Regions from separate parts of the Mesorhizobium sp. M0016 genome, predicted to be linked through region 2. Evidence: riboswitches for the same ligand, from Rfam matches in the RefSeq annotation. Region 2 holds a riboswitch; the other holds the start of a gene.
What was found. A riboswitch is a leader RNA that binds a small molecule or an ion and turns the genes downstream of it on or off. The one in region 2 is predicted to bind cobalamin.

Region 1 (5,346 bases), on a different contig from region 2:
CAGCACGCTGGACGGCACATCCAGGCCCACGGCATAGCCAGTGCGGCCGGGCGCACTCGGATAATCCGGAATGAGGATCGCCAACTTACGCGTCGCGCGGGGCGTCTGCTGCAACCGTGTGAACGCCGCTAGCCTGTCCGCCACTTGCGCCACGCGATCCGGTTCCGGCCGGTTTGCAAAGGCGCGGTGGCCGAGCGCGGGGTCGGTCTCGCTCTCGCCCTTGAAGGAAATTGCGCCGGCGAGGATACGGCCGTCGAGTTCGGGCAGCACGACATGCATGGCGAGGTCGGCGGGCGCCAGGCCGCGCTGGTTGTTGTCCCAGACGTAGCGGCGGGTGGTGGCGACGATGACCTGGAAGACAGGCACGCCGGCGCGGTCGAAGAGCGTTTCGACGCCCGGTTCGGCGCCGGAAGCGAAGGCGGTTGCGGTGATGATGGCGGTGGGCTTGAGCGTGGCCAGCGCGGTTCCGACGAAGGCCAGGGAGGTCGGGTCTTTGAGGCTGGAGACGAAGATCGGGATCGGTCTCATGCCGCGCTGGCGGAGTGCATCAAAGAGGGCATCGATTGGCGCGACATCGGCGGCCAGCAGCATCGAGCGGTAGAATAGGATGGGGATGATGGGAAGGTTGATGTTGTCTGCGCCGAGTTCCCGCCCACCCCCCTCTGTCCTGCCGGACATCTCCCCCGCAAGGGGGCAGATTGTGCTCTCATAAATGTTTTCGCCAATCGCAGACCTTGTGGAGATCTCCAAAGGAGCAGGAGAGGAGCCGCCTTTGGTAACGGCTGATCTCCCCCCTTGCGGGGGAGATGTCCGGCAGGACAGAGGGGGGTGTGAAGGAACGCCGACATCGGCAAAATTCAACTTGCCTACGACGCCGCGGCCAGGCTCGTAGTAGCCAGCTTTCGGCACGCTGACCGGCTCAGCCGCCGCCGCATCCTGCCCAGCCAACCCCGCCAGCCGCTGCATCAGCGCTGCCATATTCTCCGGCCCGCCCTCGCGGAAATAGCCCAGCAGGCCGTCCAGCTCCTCGCGCGGCAGCGTCGAGGCTTCGATCAGCCTGAGATCCTCGTCGTGGCTCTCGCCCGGCAGCAGCGCCAGCTTGATGCCGTTCGCACGGGCAGTCGCGGCAAGCTGGTCGCAGCCATAGCGCCACCAGTCGTAGCCGCCGAGGATGCGCACCAAAATCACCTTGGCGTGGCGGGCGACGCTGTCGATCCAGAGGTCCACGGACATGGGATGGCGCAGGTCGCGCAGCGCCGCCAGCCGCATCGACGGCAGGCGGACGGCATCGGCCTTCCAGGCCGCCGCGAGGCCAGCGAGGTCGCTGTCGGTGAAGGACAGCGCCACGATATCCGCCGGCGTCTGCCGGAGATCAACTGGCTCGGCGAGATCGTCGAGCGAGGCGGAGGTCGTGGCGAGTATATGCATCGCGGCTCGTGCCTGAGATCAACCGGCGAGTATACGCTCGATCGCCGGACGGTTCAGCCCCTTCAGGCCAATGACGACGAGACGCGAGCGGCGATCGTCCTCGGCCGTCCAGGCGCGGTCATAGTAATGGTTGACGCGTGGGCCGACGGCCTGCAGCAAAAGCCGCATCGGCTTGCCGCCGACATCGACGAAGCCTTTTACACGCAACACGTTTTCCTGTTCGGCGGCGGTGGCGACACGCTTGGCCAGGTCGTCGGGATTGGCGATCGAGGGGATGTCGACGATGAAGGTGTCGAAATCGTCATGCTCATGATCGAAAGCGCCGTCGTGATGCGACTTGCGGTTCTCGATGTCGTCTTCGACGGCGAGACCGAGGCCAAGCAGCACCGACGGGTCGACCTTGCCATGCGCAGTCGGCACGATTTTTACCGCGCGAGCGGAATGCTCATTGATGATGGCGTTGGCGCGGGCCGAACCGGCTGAATCCATCAAATCGCTTTTCGACAGGATGATCAGGTCGGCGCAGGCGATCTGGTCCTCGAAGACTTCTTCGACCGGATCGTCGTGGTCGAGCGTTTCGTCCTGAGCGCGCTGTGCCTGCAACGCGTCCATGTCGTTGGCGACGCGGCCTTCGGCCAGCGCCGGGCCGTCGACCACGGCGATGACGCCATCGACGGTCACCCGGCTCTTCACGCTTGGCCACTGGAACGCCTGGACCAGCGGCTTGGGCAGAGCGAGGCCCGAGGTCTCGATCAGGATGTGGTCGACCCTCGGTGTCAGCGCGAGGATCTTGTCGAGGGCGGGCACGAAATCGTCGGCGACTGTACAGCAGATGCAGCCATTGGCCAGTTCGACGATGTTTTCCTCGGGGCAGGTGTCGATGCCGCAGCCTTTCAGGATTTCCCCGTCGATGCCGATGTCGCCGAACTCGTTGACGATGATGGCGATGCGCTTGCCGCCGGCATTTTCCAGGAGATGGCGGACCAGCGTCGTCTTGCCGGCGCCGAGGAAGCCTGTAACGACAGTGCAGGGAACACGGGAGAGGTTGGCGGCCGGGTTTGAAGCGTTCATCGTCAGTCCTTCAGCATGTCGAGGTGTGGGATGCGGGCAACGAGGCCGCGCTTGAGGCTATCGGGCCGGCCGCGCCACGGGATGAGGCCGTCGGCCGAAGTCGCGAAGAGCTTTGCGCCGGTAACGAGGTCGGCGCCGCTGGTTGCGGTCAGATCGCCGAAGACATAGCTCCAGCAGCCATCGCGCAGGATAGCGGCGCTGAGGCGGCGCTTGCAATTGCCGAGACATTCGGCGGTGCGGACCCGGATATCGCCGGCAGCGGCGCGGCGTGTGTCCTCAGCCAGCAATTCGCCGGCGCGCGGATGGGCGTCGGAACCGGTCTCATCGCGGCAGGAGGCGCAGACGATGACGGTCACGCAGGGCAGGGCGTCGTTGTCCCCGGACGCAATGTCCGCTGTGCCAGCCGAAAAACTGCTGTTCTGGTCCAAAAACCGTGCTCCTTGCCCGGAAACCCGCCAGGCGATCGGATACTTTGTCTCAGACGGCAGGTCTCCTGGCTCGCGGGTCGTCGCCTTGGTTAGCCGCCTTCCCGGTGTTACCCAGTGGCTTTCGGCCTTGGCTCGTCGCTTACAGTTGCGGGGACAGCCGCGGATTTGGGACCGAAATCCCGCACCGCATTCCCTCTTGGCCCTTGCCGTTGCGGGCAGGGGACCGTCTGCAGCGGATTTAGGCTTTTGCGGGCGGCGGTGTCAACGCACGGCTACGACATGGCGATGTCGGCAGGGGCTGTCATGTCCCGGCTTCCGGCAGTGCCAGGATGACCTGTCGGATAGCTTGATAGCCATCGCTATAGTCCCAGTCATGACCGACAGCCAGATTCTGTCCCTCATGCCAAACCGCGTTGTCCAGAAGGACTTCGGCACTAATCAGCGTGCCCTTCAAGCCTGCCAGAAAGGTCCGGACAAAATGGCTTCCGGGGGGTACCGAAGCTGTGAACAGCTTTTCCAGCTTGGCATAGAATGCTGGATAGCCTGGTGTCAGCGAGCATAGCTCGGTTGTGGCCTGGGAAATGACCGGGCCGCTATAGATTTTCCAGCGGGCATCTTTTCGCCAGATCTTCCAACTGGCGCTGCTTCGCTGCCAAAGCTCTATTTCGGCCTGCATGTTCTCGCAGACGTGTTCGGCCAGTCCCTCAATGGCCACATGGAAAACACCACGGAGAAACTTTTCAAACGCCTGGTTCAGTTCCTGTTCGCGCGTGTCGCCGAAGCCAGCAAAGGATTCAATGACCGGCTGAACATCAAGCAGCGGAGAAAAAATGTAGATTTCCAGGACCAGCCGGTCAGAACTCGTCTCGAACACCTCAGCCTCAAACCGAAGCTGCTTCGATTGGAGCATGACGTCCCTATCTCTGCGGACTGCATCTATTCCATGCGCAATGAGGGCGCCATGGATCATGTCGAGCACTTTGTCCGATGCCATTGCACAACCTACGAGGCTTATTGAGGCGTCTATGACAGACGCTGCAAGGGTTGGCCATCTCTCTCGCTAGCCAATGCCGGCCCCAGATTGCCGGCCGGCGTCACTTCGATGCGCTCAAGGCCAAGCCAGCCCTGCATCTCCTTTAGTTCCTCGAAAAGCTGTGCGGTGGTCTCAGGCGGTGCGCCTGCTTCGGCATAGGCGGCGTGGACGCGTAAGACACTCGCAGGCCGGTCGGCCTTGAGGTCGACGCGGGCGACGATCTTGTCGCCGAGCAAGAAAGGCAGCACGTAATAGCCATATTGCCGCTTGTCGGCCGGGGTGTAGATCTCGATGCGGTAGCGGAAATCGAAGAGACGCTCGGTGCGCGCGCGCTCGAAGACCACCGGATCGAAGGGCGCCAGTAGCGCGCGGGCCTCGATCTTTCGCGGCAGACGGGCGTCCTTATAGAGGTAAGCCGGCTTGTCCCAGCCTTCGACGTTTACCGGCAGCAACTCGCCCATCTCAACCAGTTCCTCCAACCGGCCCTTCATGTCGGCTGGCGACAAGCGGAAATAATCGCGCAGGTCACCCGACGTCGCGATGCCGTGGGCGCGGGCGGAAATGCGCAGCAATTCGCGGTGCGCGTCCTCGGCCGCCGGCACCGGCAGATCGAGGATCGCCTGCGGCAGCACGCGCTCGGGCAGGTCGTAGAAACGCTCGAAGCCACGGCGGTGCGCCGTGGTGATGCGTCCGGCCCAGAACAGCCATTCGAAGGCGTGCTTGGCGTGGCTCCAGCCCCACCAGCCGCCCGAACCTTTCTGGCCTTCCAGTGCCGAAGCGGCAATCGGGCCGCGCTCGGCGACCGCGCGGTAGATCTCTTCGATATAGGCGGCGTGCTCGCGGCCCCATTTGGCGAGGCCGAGATACATTTCGCCGCCTTGCTCGGCCCGCTGCATGCGCCAGCGCATCAGCGGGTAGGTCTCGACCGGCAGGAACGAGGCCTCATGCGCCCAGTATTCGAACACCGTGCGTTTGCGGGTGATGGCCGCATTGTCGAGCAAAGCCAGCGGGTAGGGGCCAAGGCGCGAATAGAGCGGCATATAGTGGGCGCGCACCACGGCGCTGACGGAATCGATCTGCAGCAGGCCGGTGCGCGACAGCACGCGGGCGAGGTGGCGGCGATCGGGCGTGCCGACCGGGCGGGGATCGAGAAATCCTTGCGCGGCGAGCGCGATGCGCCTGGCCGTGGGGAGTGAGATTTTGTCCTTCGTCAAAGTGTCTTGCCTCGAACCATTTTCCCGACTTTAGCCGGCGATTCCGGTCATGCTAGCAGGCAAATGGCGGGAGACGTGTCAGGAGACAAAAGTGGAGTGAAAGATGAAGGAAATCAAACAGGAGGAGATCGGACCAGTTTTTCCCGGCCTGCCGTCCAGCACTGTCTTTTGA
Region 2 (5,346 bases):
GCCGCAGTCGGCGAAGTCGGCGATTCGCAACGCGGGCTGGAAGTGGTCGCCGCCTACACCGCCGGCGGCAAACGCGTCCACATGTGCTATTCCTTCGATTTCCTGGCGCCGGAAAAGATCAGCGCCGCCAAGGTGCGCCAGGTGCTGGAAGCCTTCGGCAAGGTCGCCAGCGACGGCTGGTCGTGCTGGGCATTTTCCAACCACGACGTGATGCGTCCGGCCTCGCGCTGGGCCGCCGACGAGGCCGACCCGGCTGCCTATCTGAAGGTTATCGCGGCGCTGCTGATGTCGCTGCGCGGTTCGGTCTGCCTCTATCAGGGAGAGGAGCTTGGGCTGGGCGAAGCCGAGTTGCAGTTCGAGGATCTGCAGGACCCCTACGGCATTCGCTTCTGGCCAGAATTCAAGGGCCGCGACGGCTGCCGCACGCCGATGGTGTGGGATGCAACCGCAAGCAATGCCGGCTTTTCGACGGCCAAGCCCTGGCTGCCGGTGCCGGGCAAGCATTTGTCGCAAGCGGTCAATATTCAGCAGGGCGACGCGGCCTCGCTGCTCGAGCACTACCGGCGCTTTCTCGGTTTCCGCCGCCAGCATCCGGCCCTGGCCAAGGGCGACATCGAGTTCATCGAAAGCGAGGGCGACACCGTCGCCTTCACCCGCCGTGAGGGCAATGAGCAGATCGTCTGCGTCTTCAATCTGGCCAGCAAGCCGGCCGAGGTCGATCTCGGTGGTCAGGCGCTGCTGCCATTGGCCGGGCACGGTTTTTCGGGACAATCCGGCACAGGTTCCATCCGCCTCGGCGGCTACGGCGCCTGGTTCGGGCGCATCGACTGAGTTTTTGACGAAACTGGATTTTTTGAGGAAATCCAGGTTCTCTAGGGAAATCACTGGGAGGAAATTATGGCCGATGTCACGCTGAGACAGGTGAAGAAATCATACGGCAATCTGCACATTCTTCACGGCATCGAGCTCGACATAAAGTCGGGCGAGTTCATCGTCTTCGTCGGCCCGTCGGGTTGCGGCAAGTCGACCTTGCTGCGGTCCATCGCCGGGCTTGAGGAGATCACCTCCGGCGAGCTGAAGATCGCCGGCGAGGTGGTGAACGACGTGCCGCCTTCCAAGCGCGGCATTGCCATGGTGTTCCAGTCCTATGCGCTCTATCCGCACATGACCGTCTACGACAACATGGCCTTCTCGATGAAGATCGGCAAGGAAAGCAAGGCCGAGATCGACAAGCGGGTGCGGCAGGCAGCGGAGATCCTGCAGCTGACCAAATATCTCGACCGTCTGCCCAAGGCCATGTCGGGCGGCCAGCGCCAGCGCGTCGCCATCGGCCGGGCCATCGTGCGCAACCCGAAAGTGTTCCTGTTCGACGAGCCGCTGTCGAACCTCGACGCGGCGCTGCGCGTCGCCACCCGCATCGAGATCGCCAAGCTGAAGGAATCGATGCCTGCCACGACCATGATCTACGTCACCCACGATCAGGTCGAGGCGATGACGCTGGCTGACCGCATCGTCGTGCTGAAGGATGGCCATATCGAGCAGGTCGGCACGCCGATGGACCTCTACAAGAAGCCCGGCAATCTGTTCGTTGCCCAGTTCATCGGCTCGCCGGCCATGAACATCCTGCCGGCGACAATCGACAGGACGGGCAACCCGACAATCGTCAGCCATGTCGGCGGCCGCAAGGCAACGGTGCCGATCGCAACGCCGGCGTCAGCAAAGGGTGCGGCAGTCAGCTTCGGCGTGCGGCCGGAGGATCTGTCGGCCGCCACCGGCGCGGAATATCTTTTCGAGGGCGTGGTGGACTATGTCGAGCAACTCGGCGAGGTGCAGCTTGTCTATGTCGATATCGGCCGCGCTGACCTGCCGTTGGTGACCAAGCTGCCCGGCAATGTCGAGGTCAAGCGCGGGGCAAAGCTGCGACTGACCGCGGATGCCGGGGACCTGCACATCTTCGACGCCGATGGGCACTCCTTCTCGCTCAAGCCGGTGGAAGTGAAGGCGGCTTGAGATAGCTGCGTCGTACAGGCATGAAAAAAGAGCGGCGGGCCAGGCCCGCCGCTCTTTTTTAAGCTTCGGCTGTTAGTTGTTGCCGAACCGATCCCTGTCGCTGCTCTGAGGAACGAACTTCTGTTGGTCGTTCGACGAGTTCAGCAGCTTGTAGACCGCCGAGTTGGTGCCGGTCGACGAAGTGCGGGTGGTGTCGACGGCAGCGGCCGGCTGGTTGGCGCCATTGGAGCCATAATTGTCGCTGCCGGCAAAGGCAGCGCTCGAAACAGCCAGAACGGCTGCGGTGGCAAGAACAATCTTCTTCATTTTAGTCTCCTGAATTTTTCTGATGCCGCCAGCTGCAGCGGATAAGCCCGCCACGTGCTGGAAACCGGCTTTTAGCGGCCGAAAAGGTTACGGTCGGCACCGTGGGCAGGCGCCTGCTCGGCTGGAGCCGACTTCTCAACCGAAGCCGTATGGCCACTATCGGTCGACGTAATCGCAGGCTGGTTGGCGCCGTTCGAACCGTAGTTGTCGCTGCCGGCGAAAGCGCTGCCGGAGATGGCCAAAACGGCGGCGGCAGCAAGGATGATCTTTTTCATTTCAAATACTCCTGAATTTTTTGGGATCCCGAGAGCGACGGGTTAGCCGCCCTTCTTTGGTCGGGATCAGCGATTGCCGTAGAGGTCGCGGTCGGCGCCCTGAACGACAGGCTGCTTGTCAGCGTGCGCCGGCTTCTGAATGGAAGCCGTATACGAGCTGTCGACCGAGACGGCTGGCTGGTTCGCACCATTGGAAGCGTAATTGTCGCTACCGGCGAAGGCGCTGCCGGTGATCGCCAAAACGGCTGCGGCAGTGAGGATGATCTTTTTCATTTTTAGTACTCCAGTTTGTCTGTCCGTCTAGCGGCGTGTCTTGGGAGGAATTCGCGTCGTTCGGACAGCCCCGATGTGGGAAAGCCATAGGCTGGTTTCCAATCACGAAGTTGTTCCGTGTGGACCACGGTCCTGCACCTTGAAATTGTGCCAGGAAGTTCCTCTATGGTCATTTATCGCATTGTTTTCAGTTGCTTATGTCGAACCGAGTGGTTCGCTCCGGTGTCGGTTTCCGGGCCGTCGTTCACACCGTCCTGCACGCATTGTCAACAGAAACGAACCGTTCGGTTCGATTAGAGATTGCTAATAGTAACTTTTCGATACCGTTGAGCCCTTTTTGCCCCCGATCGGAACTGGATCCGCAGCGATTCGAAACGGCGATGATGGCGTCGCAAGAAACGTCTCAGCTCTTTGACCGGCGGCGGGGGGCGTATGCCGCGCGTGTCGCGCCGCATGGATATGATGTCGCTTTCATGCCGACGTCGCGATCGCTGCCGTGATTAGATGATGGCATCTCAGGTGCCGCTTCGTGACGACGCAGCGGAGAATTGGGAAGCCGGTCAGAATCCGGCGCTGCCCCCGCAACGGTGGTGGAGTTGAAGTCGCAACGGGAGACCACTGGGCAAGAGCCTGGGAAGGTGTCGCGATGGTCCGCAAGGACAACTCCAGAGCCCGGAAACCAGCCCGAGATGCATAGACTCGACTGATCGCGGTGGGCGGTCAAGAGGTGGATAGTGCATGTCCGGCGCCGCGCCGGCCTGCGTCCGATCCTTCCTCCATCACCACCAAGTTCAGTCCTTAACCCACGAGGACAGAACTATGGATACGCGCAACGACATGCTGAGGCTCCTGAACGGCCGCAAGCAAGGCTTTTCGCTGGAACAGCCCTTCTACACCGACCCGGACTATTTCAAGCTCGACATGGAGCTTATCTGGTATCGCGACTGGCTGTTCATCGGCCATGATTGCGAACTGCCGAAGCCCGGCAGCTATATCACCGTGCAGATCGGCGATTATCCGGTGGTGCTGGTCCGCGACCAGAAGGGCAACATCAACGCCTTTCACAATTCCTGCCGCCATCGCGGCAGCCGTGTCTGCAACACTGAGAAGGGCATGGCGGCAAAGCTTGTCTGCCCCTATCACCAGTGGACCTACGAGCTTGACGGCCGGCTGCTGTTTGCCCGCCAGATGGCCGACGGTTTCGACAAGAGCCAGTTCGGCCTGAAGCCCGTCGCCTGCGAGAGCGTCGGCGGCTATATCTTCATCTGCCTGGCAAAAGAACCTGCCGACTTTGCGCCGATGCGCGCCATGATAGAGCCCTACCTCAAGCCGCACGGGCTGAATGAAGCCAAGGTCGCCTTCGAGAGCACCATCATCGAGAAGGGCAACTGGAAGCTGGTCTGGGAAAACAACCGCGAATGCTATCACTGCGCCGGCAATCATCCAGAGCTGTGCAAGACATTCCCCGAAGCGCCGACGGTGACCGGCGTGCAGGGCGCCGACAGCGATCCGGAGATGCTGGCGCACTGGGCGAAATGCGAGGCGGCGGGCCTGCCGAGCAAGTTCCGCATCGATCCGGCCGGGCAATACCGCGCCACCCGCGCGCCGCTGCTGCGCGATGCCGTCAGCTACACGATGTCGGGAAAGCGCGCGGTGACGAAGAACCTGTCCGACACTGTTGCCGCCGACCGCATCGGCACCTTGATGCACTACCACTATCCGACGACTTGGAACCACATCCTGATCGACCATGCGGTCACCTTCCGGGTGCTGCCGATCAGCGCCACGCAAACCGCGGTGACGACCAAGTGGCTGGTGCACAAGGATGCGGTCGAGGGCGTCGACTACAACCTTGAGGAGCTCACCCATGTCTGGACCGAGACCAACGACCAGGACCGCCGCATCGTCGAGGAAAACGCCTTCGGCATCCTGTCGCCGGCCTATGAGCCCGGCCCCTATTCGGAGCTGCATGAGGGCGGCGTGATCCAGTTCGTCGAATGGTACGCGGCCTTCATCGGCCCGCGCCTTGCCGAAGGCGGCCGGCCGGCGCTGCGCAGCGTCGCGTGAACTGGAGCAGGCGAAGAGGGACCAGAGGATGAATGCGATGACGGATCTTGGGCTCTATCGCCATCTCGACCAGATGGCGCCGTGGAACGATAGGCTGCAGGTGCTGGAAGTGATCGGCGTCAGCGACGAGGCGCCCGACGTCAAGACCTTCACCTTCCGCTCCGACAACCAGACCTGGTTCCGCTACAAGCCGGGCCAGTTCCTGACGCTGGAACTGCCGACACCGGACGGGCCACTGATGCGCACCTATACGCTGTCGTCGTCGCCATCGCGGCCGTTTTCGATCGCGGTGACGGTCAAGGCGCAGGCCGGCAGCATCGGCACGCGCTGGATGTTCGACCATCTGGTGCCCGGTTCGCATGTCAAGGCCTACGGACCGGCCGGCGACTTCTCGTTGCACAGCCACCCGGCGGCC

Region 1: it holds a riboswitch for cobalamin, as region 2 does, so the genes downstream of both, NKJ88_RS22435 (DUF1636 family protein) here and NKJ88_RS20110 (aromatic ring-hydroxylating oxygenase subunit alpha) in region 2, are expected to answer to the same signal.

The regions. Positions count from the first base shown of each region.
Region 1 is NZ_JAMYVM010000017.1:45,510-50,855, reverse strand. Features, by position in the region: gene cobN (cobaltochelatase subunit CobN) at 1-1,428, opposite strand, end outside; gene cobW (cobalamin biosynthesis protein CobW) at 1,447-2,499, opposite strand; gene NKJ88_RS22435 (DUF1636 family protein) at 2,502-2,927, opposite strand; cobalamin riboswitch at 2,966-3,170, opposite strand; gene NKJ88_RS22430 (DUF6348 family protein) at 3,229-3,921, opposite strand; gene NKJ88_RS22425 (winged helix-turn-helix domain-containing protein) at 3,951-5,174, opposite strand.
Region 2 is NZ_JAMYVM010000014.1:27,551-32,896, forward strand. Features, by position in the region: gene bglA (beta-galactosidase BglA) at 1-831, shown strand, start outside; gene NKJ88_RS20090 (ABC transporter ATP-binding protein) at 898-2,010, shown strand; gene NKJ88_RS20095 (DUF680 domain-containing protein) at 2,083-2,316, opposite strand; gene NKJ88_RS20100 (DUF680 domain-containing protein) at 2,388-2,591, opposite strand; gene NKJ88_RS20105 (DUF680 domain-containing protein) at 2,658-2,864, opposite strand; cobalamin riboswitch at 3,365-3,566, shown strand; gene NKJ88_RS20110 (aromatic ring-hydroxylating oxygenase subunit alpha) at 3,684-4,931, shown strand; gene NKJ88_RS20115 (FAD-binding oxidoreductase) at 4,969-5,346, shown strand, end outside.